Regions from separate parts of the Streptomyces fradiae ATCC 10745 genome, predicted to be linked through region 2. Evidence: riboswitches for the same ligand, from Rfam matches in the RefSeq annotation. Region 2 holds a riboswitch; each other region holds the start of a gene.
The links. A riboswitch is a leader RNA that binds a small molecule or an ion and turns the genes downstream of it on or off. The one in region 2 is predicted to bind cyclic di-AMP.

Region 1: another riboswitch for cyclic di-AMP. It lies ahead of CP974_RS26875 (M23 family metallopeptidase); the one in region 2 lies ahead of CP974_RS14035 (M23 family metallopeptidase).
Region 3: another riboswitch for cyclic di-AMP. It lies ahead of CP974_RS29065 (C40 family peptidase); the one in region 2 lies ahead of CP974_RS14035 (M23 family metallopeptidase).

What each region holds. Positions count from the first base shown of each region.
Region 1 covers NZ_CP023696.1:6,143,106-6,147,043, forward strand. Annotated here, with positions in the region: gene CP974_RS26870 (tyrosine-protein phosphatase) at 1-65, opposite strand, end outside; cyclic di-AMP (ydaO/yuaA leader) riboswitch at 1,003-1,163, shown strand; gene CP974_RS26875 (M23 family metallopeptidase) at 1,166-2,113, shown strand; gene CP974_RS26880 (SGNH/GDSL hydrolase family protein) at 2,259-3,053, shown strand; gene CP974_RS26885 (MBL fold metallo-hydrolase) at 3,135-3,938, shown strand, end outside.
Region 2 covers NZ_CP023696.1:3,177,379-3,181,316, reverse strand. Annotated here, with positions in the region: gene CP974_RS14055 (DEAD/DEAH box helicase) at 1-225, shown strand, start outside; tRNA gene CP974_RS14050 (tRNA-Lys) at 388-460, shown strand; gene CP974_RS14045 (PRC-barrel domain-containing protein) at 709-1,065, shown strand; gene CP974_RS29615 (hypothetical protein) at 1,140-1,313, shown strand; tRNA gene CP974_RS14040 (tRNA-Met) at 1,476-1,549, shown strand; cyclic di-AMP (ydaO/yuaA leader) riboswitch at 1,915-2,049, shown strand; gene CP974_RS14035 (M23 family metallopeptidase) at 2,062-3,156, shown strand; gene CP974_RS14030 (PrsW family intramembrane metalloprotease) at 3,469-3,938, opposite strand, start outside.
Region 3 covers NZ_CP023696.1:6,661,031-6,664,968, reverse strand. Annotated here, with positions in the region: gene CP974_RS29080 (cation:proton antiporter) at 1-689, shown strand, start outside; gene CP974_RS29075 (L-threonylcarbamoyladenylate synthase) at 722-1,342, opposite strand; gene CP974_RS29070 (hypothetical protein) at 1,696-1,989, shown strand; gene CP974_RS29065 (C40 family peptidase) at 2,126-2,605, opposite strand; cyclic di-AMP (ydaO/yuaA leader) riboswitch at 2,609-2,774, opposite strand; gene CP974_RS29055 (Rossmann-fold NAD(P)-binding domain-containing protein) at 3,409-3,938, opposite strand, start outside.

The DNA of each region.
Region 1 (3,938 bases), 3.0 Mb from region 2:
AAGTTCCGGACGCCGGACAGCTCCGGCTCGGCGGTCGACGGCATGGGCGGCAGCTGCTGCGTCACGGGTGCTCCTCCGCGTCCGGCGCCGGCGACGTCCGCCGACGGGGTGGCGGTCCGACGATACGACATGGCTCCCCCGTCCACCCCCTCCCCGACCCCTCCGGCCCCCCTCCTGGACCCATCCGCCCCCTCCGGGCCCATCCGCCTCTTCCGGGCCCATCCCCGCCCCCCGCCGTCACGCCCGCCCGCCACCGGCCCCGGCGCGGCCCGCTCCGCCCTCCCGGACCGCGCCCCGGCCACCCGCAAGCCCGGCGGCCCGCTCCCCCGAGCAGCCGGACCCCGGGCGTCCCGGTCGACCCCGTGGAAACGCGTCCGGACCCGGGGCTCGCCGCGCCACCGCGCACCCGCCCGTGCAGCGACCGCCCGGGGCGCCGTGACACCCGGCCCGCCCGTGCCCCTGTGGCACCCGCCCCGCCCCGCCCCGCCCTCCCTCCGCCCGCGGCCTCGGTCGCTGTGTCCCGTGCGGCTCCCGTCCGCGCCACCGGGCCCCACGGGAATGAGGGGAAGGATCCAGGACGCCGACCCCATCGCGTCTCACCAGCCCCGTGCCCCTTCTGTCCCGTTCCAGCCGTCTTCGCGGCAGGGACCGGAGGCGGAGGGGGCGTTGTTCTGCGCCAGTTGAGGTCCCATGGGGTACTAGATGCGCTTCTGGTGCTTCTGTCCGTATTGAGTGTCTACGTCATAACCCGCCCTGGAAACAAGGGAGATGACCCGCGCGCGTGAGCAGCGTCATAACGGTGACGGAACGTGGCCGGCCGCGGCGCCGAAAAACCCTGCCGGGCAAGCGAATTCATGATCCGTAATCCACGGACAGTGACCGCCGCTCTCCGGCCGATTCCCCTCCGTGAAAGCGTCGGCGCAACCTTCCGCTTGTTCCCGTCGTCCCCACTCGTTTACGGTCCCGTTTCAGCCGGGCGGATCGCCGAATCCTGCCGCCGCCCCGGAATTCGCACCCATCCACGTGTGGCAGGAGCGGGGGAACCAGGTAGTTCGCCGTACGGGAATTCCCGCACGGCTCGGGGTGAAGTCGCGCCAACACGCGGCCGGGCATCTCCAGTCCGAACCCGACAGCTCACCTCGCAGGCGCCGGAGAGGAATTCGCCATGCCCGCCAAGGGTAAGCACCGCCGCATCAAGTCCAGCCCGATCACCCGCGGTTTCGTCGCCGCCGGCACGGGCGGCGCCACCATCGCCCTCCCGTTCCTCGGTGCGACCGGCGCGCAGGCCGCCGCCCCCGCCGCCGCCCCGGCCGCCGCCCCCGCGCAGACGGCCGCCGTCGCGACCGTCGCCGAGGCCGGCAAGCCCGCCCCGCGCGTCTACACCGTCGTCGCCGGCGACTACCTGGCGAAAATCGCCCACAACAAGAACGTCAAGGGCGGCTGGAAGAAGCTGTACGCCGACAACCGCGAGGCCATCGGTGACGACCCGTCGCTCATCCACCCGGGCCTGAAGCTCACGCTCGGCGCCAAGGGCGAGGGCCGGAGCAGCGCCCAGTCCGCCCCGCGCACCGCCGACTCCGATGAGGCGCGCGCCTCCCGCTCCGCCGAGACCCCGGCCCGTACCGCGGTCAAGCCCGAGCCCAAGCCCGAGACCCCGGCCCCCGCCCCCGCCGAGAAGGCCGAGGAGCAGGCGCCCGCGCAGAGCGGCTCCGGCTTCACCGCCCCGGTCTCCGCCGGCGTCACCACGCCGTACCGCGCCTCCGGCGCCATGTGGTCCTCCGGCTACCACACCGGCGTCGACTTCGCCGCCTCCTCCGGCACCTCCGTGAAGGCGATCGGCGCGGGCACCGTCGTGTCCGCCGGCTGGAGCGGCGCCTACGGCAACGAGGTCGTCATCAAGCACGCCGACGGCAACTACTCGCAGTACGCCCACCTCTCCTCCCTCTCCGTCTCCGCGGGCCAGTCGGTCGGCGGCGGCCAGCAGATCGGGCTGTCCGGCTCCACCGGCAACTCCTCCGGCCCGCACCTGCACTTCGAGGTCCGCACGGGCCCCGGCTACGGCTCCGACATCGACCCGGTGGCCTACCTCCGCAGCCACGGCGTCAGCATCTGACGCACCCCGCGCGAGCCGTCGCGTCACGCCGCTGCCCGGCACCCTCCCACGGGTGCCGGGCAGCGGCGCGGTGGTGGAAATCACGCCCAGTCAACCCCTCCCTACGGTCGCGTAGGTCACATCCCGCGGAGGATGATGTCTCGCCGTGGCAGACGATTCGACGATGGGGGAGAACGACATGATCGGGTCGTACACGGCGATCGGGGACAGCTTCACCGAGGGCGTCGGGGACCCGGGCCCGGACGGGCGGTTCGTCGGCTGGGCCGACCGCCTCGCGGTCCTGCTCGCCGACCGGCTCCCGGACGACCGGGACTTCCGGTACGCGAACCTCGCGGTACGCGGCAGGCTCCTCGACCAGATCGTCGCCGAGCAGGTGCCCCGCGCCAAGGAGCTCGCACCCGACCTGGTGACCTTCTGCGCGGGCGGCAACGACATCATCCGGCCCGGCAGCGACCCCGACGACGTGGCCGAGCGGTTCGAGCGCGCGGTCGCGGAGCTGAAGGCCGCCATCGGCACGGTCGTGGTGACCACCGGCTTCGACACGCGCGGCGTCCCGGTCCTGCGCCGGCTGCGCGGCAAGATCGCCACGTACAACGGGCACGTCCGCGCCATCGCCGACCGGTACGGCTGCCCCGTGCTCGACCTGTGGTCGCTGCGCACCGTCCAGGACCGCCGCGCCTGGGACGCCGACCGCCTCCACCTGTCGCCGGAGGGCCACACGCGGGTCGCGCTGCGGGCCGCCCAGGTCCTCGGCCTCGACGTGCCGGCCGACCCCGACCAGCCGTGGCCGCCGCTCCCGCCGCGCGGCACCCTGGAGGTGCGGCGCGACGACGTCCAGTGGGCCCGCGAGTACCTGGTGCCGTGGATCGGCCGCCGGCTGCGCGGCGAGAGCTCCGGCGACCGGGTCTCGGCCAAGCGCCCCGACCTCCTGCCCCTGTAGCGCGCGGGGCCGTGCCGGGCGCCGGGTCGCTGTCGTACCCGGCGCCCATAATGGGAGGCACCCGATTCCTCTGGAGGTGCCGTGAGCGGTGTCGATCCCCTCGGCCGGCTGCGCGCCCGCGTCCGCTCGCTGCGTCCGGCCGCCTTCGGCGCGGACGCCACCGGCGAGCGGCTGGCGCGCGTCCGCCGCTCGCCGAACTTCGCCGACGGCTCCTTCCGCAATCCCGGAGCCACCCGGCACCGGCCCTCCGGGTCCGCCGTCGAGTTCGCGAAGACGTACTTCCGCAAGGAGGAGCGCCTGCGCCGCGCCCCCGCCCGGCCGGTGCCCCTCCACCCGGACACCACCGCCGACCTGGCCCGGCCGCCCGCCTCCGGACTGCGCCTGACCTGGGCGGGGCACTCCAGCGTGCTCGCCGAGATCGACGGGGCGCGCATCCTGTTCGACCCCGTGTGGGGCGAGCGCTGCTCCCCCTTCTCGTTCGCCGGACCCCGGCGGCTCCACCCCGTGCCGCTGCCGCTCGCCGCGCTCGGCCCGGTCGACGCCGTCGTGATCTCCCACGACCACTACGACCACCTCGACCTGCCCACCGTCCGCGCCCTGGCCGGCACGGGGACGCTGTTCGCCGTGCCGCTCGGGGTGGGCGCCCACCTGGAGCACTGGGGCGTCGCCCCGTCCCGGCTGCGCGAGCTGGACTGGAACGAGTCGGCCGACGTCAAGGGCATACGCCTCACCGCCACCCCGGCCCGCCACTTCTGCGGGCGCGGCCTGCGCAACCAGCAGCACACGCTCTGGGCGTCCTGGGTCGCCGAGGGCCCCGCGCACCGGATCTACCACAGCGGCGACACGGGCTGGTTCCCCGGCTTCCGCGACATCGGAGCCGCGCAC
Region 2 (3,938 bases):
TTCAACCGGGACCGCCGTGACGACCGCGGTGGCGACCGTGGCGGCTTCCGCCGCCCGGACCGTCCGTTCAACCGCGACCGCCGCGACGACCGCCCCGCGGGCGGCCACCGCTCCGGCGGCCACGACCGCCCGTACGGCCGCCGTGACGACCGCCGTGACGACCACCGGGGCTCCGGCTCCTTCGGCCGCCGCGACGACAAGCCGCGCTGGAAGCGCAACGGCTGACGCTCCGTAGGCTCCGTGGACGGGCCCGCACGCGACACCCAGGTGCTGCGGGCGGGCCCGTCCGCCGTCCGGCGCGCGTCGGGACGCGCCGGGACCGGCGTTGTGCCGATACCCGATCGGCTCACGCTGCCCGGCGGGCTATGCTCGGGGATGACCCGTCGAGGGCCCTTAGCTCAATTGGCAGAGCAGCGGACTTTTAATCCGTTGGTTGTGGGTTCGAGTCCCACAGGGCCTACCGCCACGTCGAACCGTCCGCGGTTCCGCGACGGATCCCGTGCCCCGGCCGCCTGCGCGGCCGGGGCACAGTCGTGTCCGGACCCCGATCCCCGGGCCGGGGCGGGGCCGCTCGTGTGGCGGGGACGGGAGCGGCGGGGCAGGCTGGGAGCACAGCCGGGCGGGCACGTCGTCGCGCCGTCGGCGTTCCGTGGCGCGGCCCGGCCCGTGGCGCGGCCCACCGCACGGCCCGACGAGGGAGCAGACCGCATGATCCATCCAGCAGACATCCGAGAGTGGCGGAACCAGGACGTCGTGGACCCCGCGGGGCACAAGATCGGTGTCCTGGAGGCGGTCTACGTCCACACCGCCACGGACGAGCCCGCCATGGCCACCGTCCGCACGGGGCTGCCCACGCGCCAGCGCCTGGTGTTCGTCCCGCTCGACGACGCGACGGTCGGGCCGGGGTACGTCAAGGTCACGTACGACAAGGGGACGGTCCGCAAGGCGCCCTCGATCGGCCTCGACGACGTGCTGGCCGCCGAGGACGAGTCGGTCGTCTTCCACCACTACGGCATCGCCTACCAGCCCGGTGCCGCCGGCGAACGGCGGCTCGCCCGCCGCTGACACCGCGCGGCGCGGCCGAAGCCGGGCCCTCGCCCCGCCCCCGCCCCCGTCCCGTCGTACGGAGGAGTCACAGCATGGCGTTCTTCCTGTTCCTGGTTCTCGTGGCCGTCGTGCTGGGCATCGTCGGCGTCGTGGTGGAGGGTCTGCTGTACCTGCTGTTCATCGGGGTGGCCGTCTTCGTGGCCGCCCTGGTGTTCCTCGGCTCCTGGCTGGCCCGGCGGCGCACCCGCAGGGGGGCGGTGCGGTAGGCGGGCGGGGACGCGCGCCGACGGCCCCGCTGAACGGCCCCGCCCAGGCTCCTTCGGGGCGGCCCGTGCCGCGCCGTGGGCGGTCTTGCGGCGGCTTGCGGCGGGCGGGCCGGGAAAGTGGTCGAGAGACCCTCCGGGATGGCGTAAGGTTGTGTTCACCGACGCGGGGTGGAGCAGCTCGGTAGCTCGCTGGGCTCATAACCCAGAGGTCGCAGGTTCAAATCCTGTCCCCGCTACTGAAACCGAAGGCCCGGTGCGCAAAGCACCGGGCCTTCGGCGTTCCCGCGTATCGGTCCGTCGATCCGTCGGCCCGTCCTGCTGGAGCCGGCCCGCACGGCGGCGGCGAGGGCGCCCGTACGCAGCGTGACCCGCGGAGCGCACAGCGAGAGCAGTTGACAGACAGTCAGAAACTCGATTATGGGACTGCGGGCCTCCGCCGGCCTGATTGGCGGTCAGTTCGCCGTGCAATGTCCTTGTATGGGGCCTTGGTTCGGCGTGAGCCGTGCGAGGCATCCACGGCGACAGCTTGGAATCGGGGCCCCGCTTCTATTAACGTTCGATAACGCAGCGCGGTCGTACCAGTCGTCGCAAGAGGCGGCACCGTGCGCATGCGCCGAATCCCGCAAGGGAACCGGGGAACCACACACTTGGGGTGAATCGGGCTCTGAACGGCCCGTAGGAGACCTTCCTGCTCCGAACCCGTCAGCTAACCCGGTAGGCGGAGAAGGAAGGAAAGGAGTACGCCCCCGTGGCGTCCAACAGGCCTGCCCCCGAAGTCCCCTTCGGCTCGTACGACCCGACCGGCCACACCACCGCCCCCGGCGTCCCGGACGCGGGCGCGCCCCCGGCGGGCGTCGCGTGGAACCCCACCGAGGACACCGTCCGCCCCGTCCGGGGCCGGCACCGCGTCGCCAAGCAGCGCGGCGGCCTCGCCCGCAGCTCCACCGTCCTCGGGGTCGGCGTCATCGCCGCCGTCGGCGCGGGCGGCATGGCCACCGCGCAGGACAAGCCGCGCGTGGCGATATCCCTCCCGGACGTCAACCTCCCGGACGCCTCCTCGCTGCCCGGCGTCGGCGCGCTCCTCGCCGACGACGCGGACGAGCCGGACGCGCCGGCCGAGGCCGCCCCCGCCAACCTGGCCGCGCTGACCCTCTCCGCCGAGCAGGCCCCCGCCGAGGCGCGGGGCGCGGCGGCCGCCGCCGGTGAGGCGCTGCGCGCGCGCATCCTCCAGCAGGCCGAGCTGCAGCAGGCGTCCGCCGAGGCCGAGGCGCAGGCCGCCGCGGAGAAGGCTGCCGCCGAGAAGGCCGCCCAGGAGGCCGCGGCCCAGCAGGCCAGCGCCGAGGCCGCCGCGAAGGCCGCCGAGGCGGAGCGCCAGCGGGCCGAGGCGGAAGCCGCCGCCAAGGCGGCCGAGGCCGAGAAGGAGCGCCTGGCGAAGCTCGCCGCCAGCTACGCCCTGCCGACCTCCTCGTACACGATCACCTCGACGTACGGCCAGTCCGGCTCCATGTGGTCCTCCGGCTACCACACGGGCCTGGACCTCGCCGCGCCCACGGGCACCCCGGTGAACGCGGTCCACAGCGGCACGATCAAGTCGGCCGGGTACTCCGGCGCGTACGGGTACCGCATCGTGCTCGAGCTCTCGGACGGGACCGAGGTCTGGTACTGCCACCTGTCCTCCATGACCGTCAGCGCCGGTCAGAAGGTCGGCACGGGCGACACGATCGGCCGCGTCGGCGCCACCGGCAACGTCACGGGCCCGCACCTTCACCTGGAGGTCCACACCGCCTCCGGCGCCGGTGTCGACCCGCTGGCCTGGCTGCGCGGCAAGGGCCTCACCGTCTGACGGCCACGATCCGGCCGCCTCGGCGTGACGACGGCGCTCCCGACCGCCGCCCTCCGGGGCGCGTGTCCCGACCCGCATGATCTGATCCGCATGGTCTGATCCTCGTGGCTCGTGGCTCGTGGCTCGTGGCTCGCGGCCCGCTCCGCGAGGTCCGGCCTGTTCGCTCCGCGCACCCCGAGTACCCCGGCAGCCCTGGCGGCACACCCCCCGACGCCAGGGCTGCCGGCCTTTCCGCCCCCGGCGGCTCAGGCCGCCCTGTGCGCGGGCCCGGCCCGAGCCCGCGGGCGGTTCCCGGCCTCCGCCCGCCGCGCCTCAGTGGCGGTACGGGTTGTAGCCCGCGTAGTCGCGGTGGGGCGGCGGCGTACGGACGCGCCCCGTCGCCCGCGCGGCGTACGTCAGAGCCGGCGCGGCCACCGCCTTGCGCTGCCACAGGTGGTGCAGCAGCTCCTGCTCGCGGGCCGTGAACGACAGATCCGTCACCCCCCGCCGCGCCCGGTGCCGCAGGAACGCCAGGGACGTGGCGAACGCCTCGTACTCGCCCACCGACCGCGCCGCGGCCGGGCCGTGCGTCCGCGCGGCGTACGACCGCGCCAGGCTCCGCGCCCGCATGGACGACAGCGCCGACGGTTCGTCGGCCGTCAGCCAGCCGGCCGCCGCGTACGCGGGGAGCTCGCCGGCTATCGTCCGCAGCTCCCGCTGGCGGGTCCATATCGCCAGCCACGTCAGCAGCCCCAGCGCGGGCAGCATGAACGCCCCGTACACGACGATGAACCCCCACGGCC
Region 3 (3,938 bases), 3.5 Mb from region 2:
TCGGCGTCCTGGGCGGGCTCGCGGTGGGCCGGCTGCTCGGGTGGCTGTTCTTCCGGGCGGAGCGGCGGGCGGTGCGGTTGTCGGAGCACCGCGACGGTTTCGTCGCCCTGGGCGCCACCTTCCTGGCATACGGGGTGACGGAGCTGGCCCACGGGTACGGCTTCCTCGCCGTGTTCGTCACCGCGTGCCGGATACGGGCGGCCGAGCGCGACCACGGCTACCACACGGTGCTGCACGACTTCGTGGAGCAGGTCGAGCGGCTGCTCACGGCGGGGCTGCTGTTCCTGCTGGGCGCGTTCGTGGCGCGGGGCGGTCTGGCCGCGTTGTCCTGGCGGGGCGCCGCCGTCGGGCTGCTGCTGCTTCTGGCCGTGCGCCCGCTGACGGGGTGGGTGGCGCAGCTCGGTACGGTCGCCGGCCCCCGGGAGCGGGTGGTGACCGCGTTCTTCGGCATCCGCGGCGTCGGTTCGCTGTTCTACCTGGCGTACGCCCTCGGCTCGGAGGGGTTCCACGTGCCGGCCGAAGAGCTGTGGGCCGTCGTGGCGTTCACCGTCGTCGCGTCCGTCCTGGTGCACGGGGTGAGTGCCGCGCCCGTCATCTCGCGTCTCGACCGCATGCGGGTGGTCAGGGCGCGGCGCAGGCGCGGCGGCGGCCGGCCGGGGGACGACGAGGTCGCGCACGAGCGGATCTGACGCCCCCGCGCGTCCGACCCGGCGGGCGGCGGCTACTCGAAGCGGGACGGGTCTCCCGCGCCGCGGCGGACGATCTCCGGGGCTCCGCCGGAGAAGTCGACGACCGTCGTCGGGGACGTGCCGCACTCGCCCGAGTCGAGGACCGCGTCGAGGACGTGGTCGAGCCGGTCCTTGATCTCCCAGCCCTGCGTCAGCGGCTCCTCCTCGTCCGGCAGCAGCAGGGTGCTGGAGACGAGCGGCTCGCCGAGTTCGGCGACGAGGGCCTGGGTGACGGTGTGGTCGGGGATGCGGACGCCGACCGTCTTCTTCTTCGGGTGCTGGAGCTGGCGCGGCACCTCCTTCGTCGCGGGGAGGATGAAGGTGTAGCGGCCGGGCGTCGCGGCCTTCAGCGTCCGGAAGACGTCGTTGTCGATCTGCACGAACTGGCCGAGCTGGGCGAAGTCCCGGCAGACGAGCGTGAAGTGGTGGCGGTCGTCGAGCCGCCGGATGGCCCGGATCCGCTCCAGGCCCTCCCGGTTGCCCAGTCTGCAGCCCAGCGCGTAGCAGGAGTCCGTGGGGTACGCGACGAGGGCGCCGTTGCGGATCATCTCGGCAAGAGTGCCGATGGTGCGGCGCTGCGGGTCGTCGGGGTGCACATCGAAGTACTTCGCCATCCGACGAGCCTAACGCCGTGCGGGGCGGGCGGCGGCCGGGCCCGGCCGTCGGAGCCCGGACCGCGCTGCCCGGGCGCCGGGGGGGGGGCGCGTGCCGCCCGCGGGGTCCGCCGACCGGTGCGGTCCGTGTGACCGGTGGGGTTCTTCGGGGGCGTGCCGCGGGGCCCGTGCGCGTGCCGCGGGCCCCACGGGGCTGGTGTGGCCTGTGGGGCTGGTGCGAGCCTGTGCGGCTGGGGTGGGCTTATGGGGCTGGTGTGGGCCCGAGGCGCTGGTCCTCGCAGCCGGCGGGGCCCGTGGGGCCGATCGCGGGAGCCGGGGCGTGACCTGTGCGCGGGTGCGGCGTTGGTAGCGGTATGACCAAGACTCACCGTGTGCTCGCCGCCCTCGCCTTCGCCGCCGGGGCCTCCGCTCTCGCCGCGCCCGCCGCGAACGCGTCCGTCCTGCCGGTCGGTCCCGGCGCGCAGGGCCCCTCCCTCCTCAGCCAGGTGGACGACCTCGCCACGAGCGGCGTCGACGAGGAGTACCGCTCCCAGGTGCCCCGGGTGACCGAGCAGTTCGGCGGGCTGAGCGGCGTGCAGCAGCTCGGCCAGCTGCGGCAGGTGGTGGCCCCGGTGGCACCCGTGCTGGGGCTGGTGCCCGGCATCTGAGCCGGTGTACGCCGGTGCCCCGGACCTGGGAGGTCCGGGGCACCGGTGCGTCCGGGTGCCGGCGCCCAGCGGGCACCGGCACCGACGGCCCGGCGCGTCCGGGGCGGAAGCGTCCCGGAGGGACCGGGGGTGCGGGTCAGCGCACCCGGCCGTACAGGACCTTCTTGGTCCAGATCCGCTCCAGCTTCACCACCGACCCGGCCTTCGGGGCGTGCCAGACGCGGTTGTTCCCCGCGTAGACGCCCACGTGGTAGACGCGGCCGCCGGAGTGGAAGAAGACCAGGTCGCCCTTCTGGGCGGTGGACGCCGAGATGTGGCGGGTCTTGTTGTACTGCTGCTGCGCGGTGCGCGGCAGGTTCTTCCCGGCCTTCTTGTACGCGTACAGCGTCAGGCCCGAGCAGTCGAACCGGTTGGGGCCCACCGCCCCGTACTTGTACGGGGAGCCCTTCTTCGACGCGGCCACGTTGAGGGCCTTCGTCGCGTGGGCGGGGCCCGCGGCCTGTGCCTCGGGGGCGGCGCCCGGCGCGACCAGGGAGCCCGCGAGGGCGGCGATGGTCAGGGCCGAGACGGCACCGGTCCGGGACAGCACGGACTGGACGTGATTCTGCGCGGTCATGCGCAACCCTTCGTCATCCGCCTGCGAAGGATGACCTGTCGGGTTCGGGCAGGCGAAGTTGCCCGGCCGCTGACGCGGCTTCACCCCAAGGGACGGCCGTGGTGCGCACGTCCCGGTACTGCTGGGTCCTCCACTCCTGCCGATTACCTCGTGTCGACCAGATCCGGACGGCGGCAGGACTCGGCGTCCACCCGGACCGCCCCGCCACGGCGGCGAGGGCTTGTCGTCGTCAGGGATCTTGACCCATGAGGGGAGGGATCTTCGAACGGAATCGGCATTTTGTGAGACTCCTCACCGTTGGCCGATTCCGCGTGTCGCGTGTGGCCGGCGGGTTGCGGTGGCGCGTCCGCGAGGTGTGCGGCGGGCGTCCCGGGGCGGTTCGCCGCGGCCGGCTCGACGTGGGCGCCGGCCGGCCCGGCACGGGCGCCGGGCGGCCCGCCGCCGCCGTGGGGCCGGACCCGCCGACCGGTCCCCCGCACGCGAGACCGGGGCTCGCCGAACCGGTTCGGCGCCCACCCGGGCCGGGTGGGGCGCGGACGCCGTCGCCGTCGCCGGGACGGTCCCGGCACCCGCCCCGCGGCGCGCCGGGCGGGCACCGGGAACCGGGCGCAGCCGCCGCACGCCGCGTACGGCCGCGACGAGCCGGCGGGCCGGCTGCGGGCGCGGTGCCGAGCTGCCCGGCCGGTCGACGGCGTGCGTCCGGTACGGCCGGTACGGCTGGGCCGGTTGGGTCGGCGGAGGGCGGCCCGGAGGTGCCGCCGCGGACCCGTGGCGGGGCTGACCGCCCGGCGCCGGACCCCCCGTCAGGGCCGGGCGGCGAGGGCGGCGAGCAGCTCGGCCTCGCGCCGCGCCCCGAGGCCGGCGCGGCGCGGCCGGTCCAGACCCTGCTCGCGCTCCCAGCGCAGGACGTCGGCCAGCAGCCGCGCCGGGGGGCGGTGGCGCAGTCCCGCCGCGCGCGCCGCGGAGCCGTCGCGGGCGGACCAGCCCCGCCAGGCCGGGTCGACCAGCCACAGGGGAAGCGACTCGGGTCCCATGTACTCGCCGACGCCGTTGCCGAGGAGCCAGGCCGAGTCGGCCGCGACGAGCGGGCCGGTGTGCCCGGCGGCGGCGCGGGACAGGGCGAGCCACTCCCGGAACGGGACGACCGGGCCGACCGCGTCGTACGTGCCGGTGGTGCCGGCCCCGGCCGCGTCGAGCAGCCAGGCCGCGAGGTCCCGTACGTCCACGACCTGCGTCGGCAGGTCCGGGGTGTCCGGGACGAGCATCGGGCCCCCGGGGTCGCGCGCGGCGCGGGCCGCCCAGTAGCCGGACCGTCCGCTGCCGTCTCCGGGGC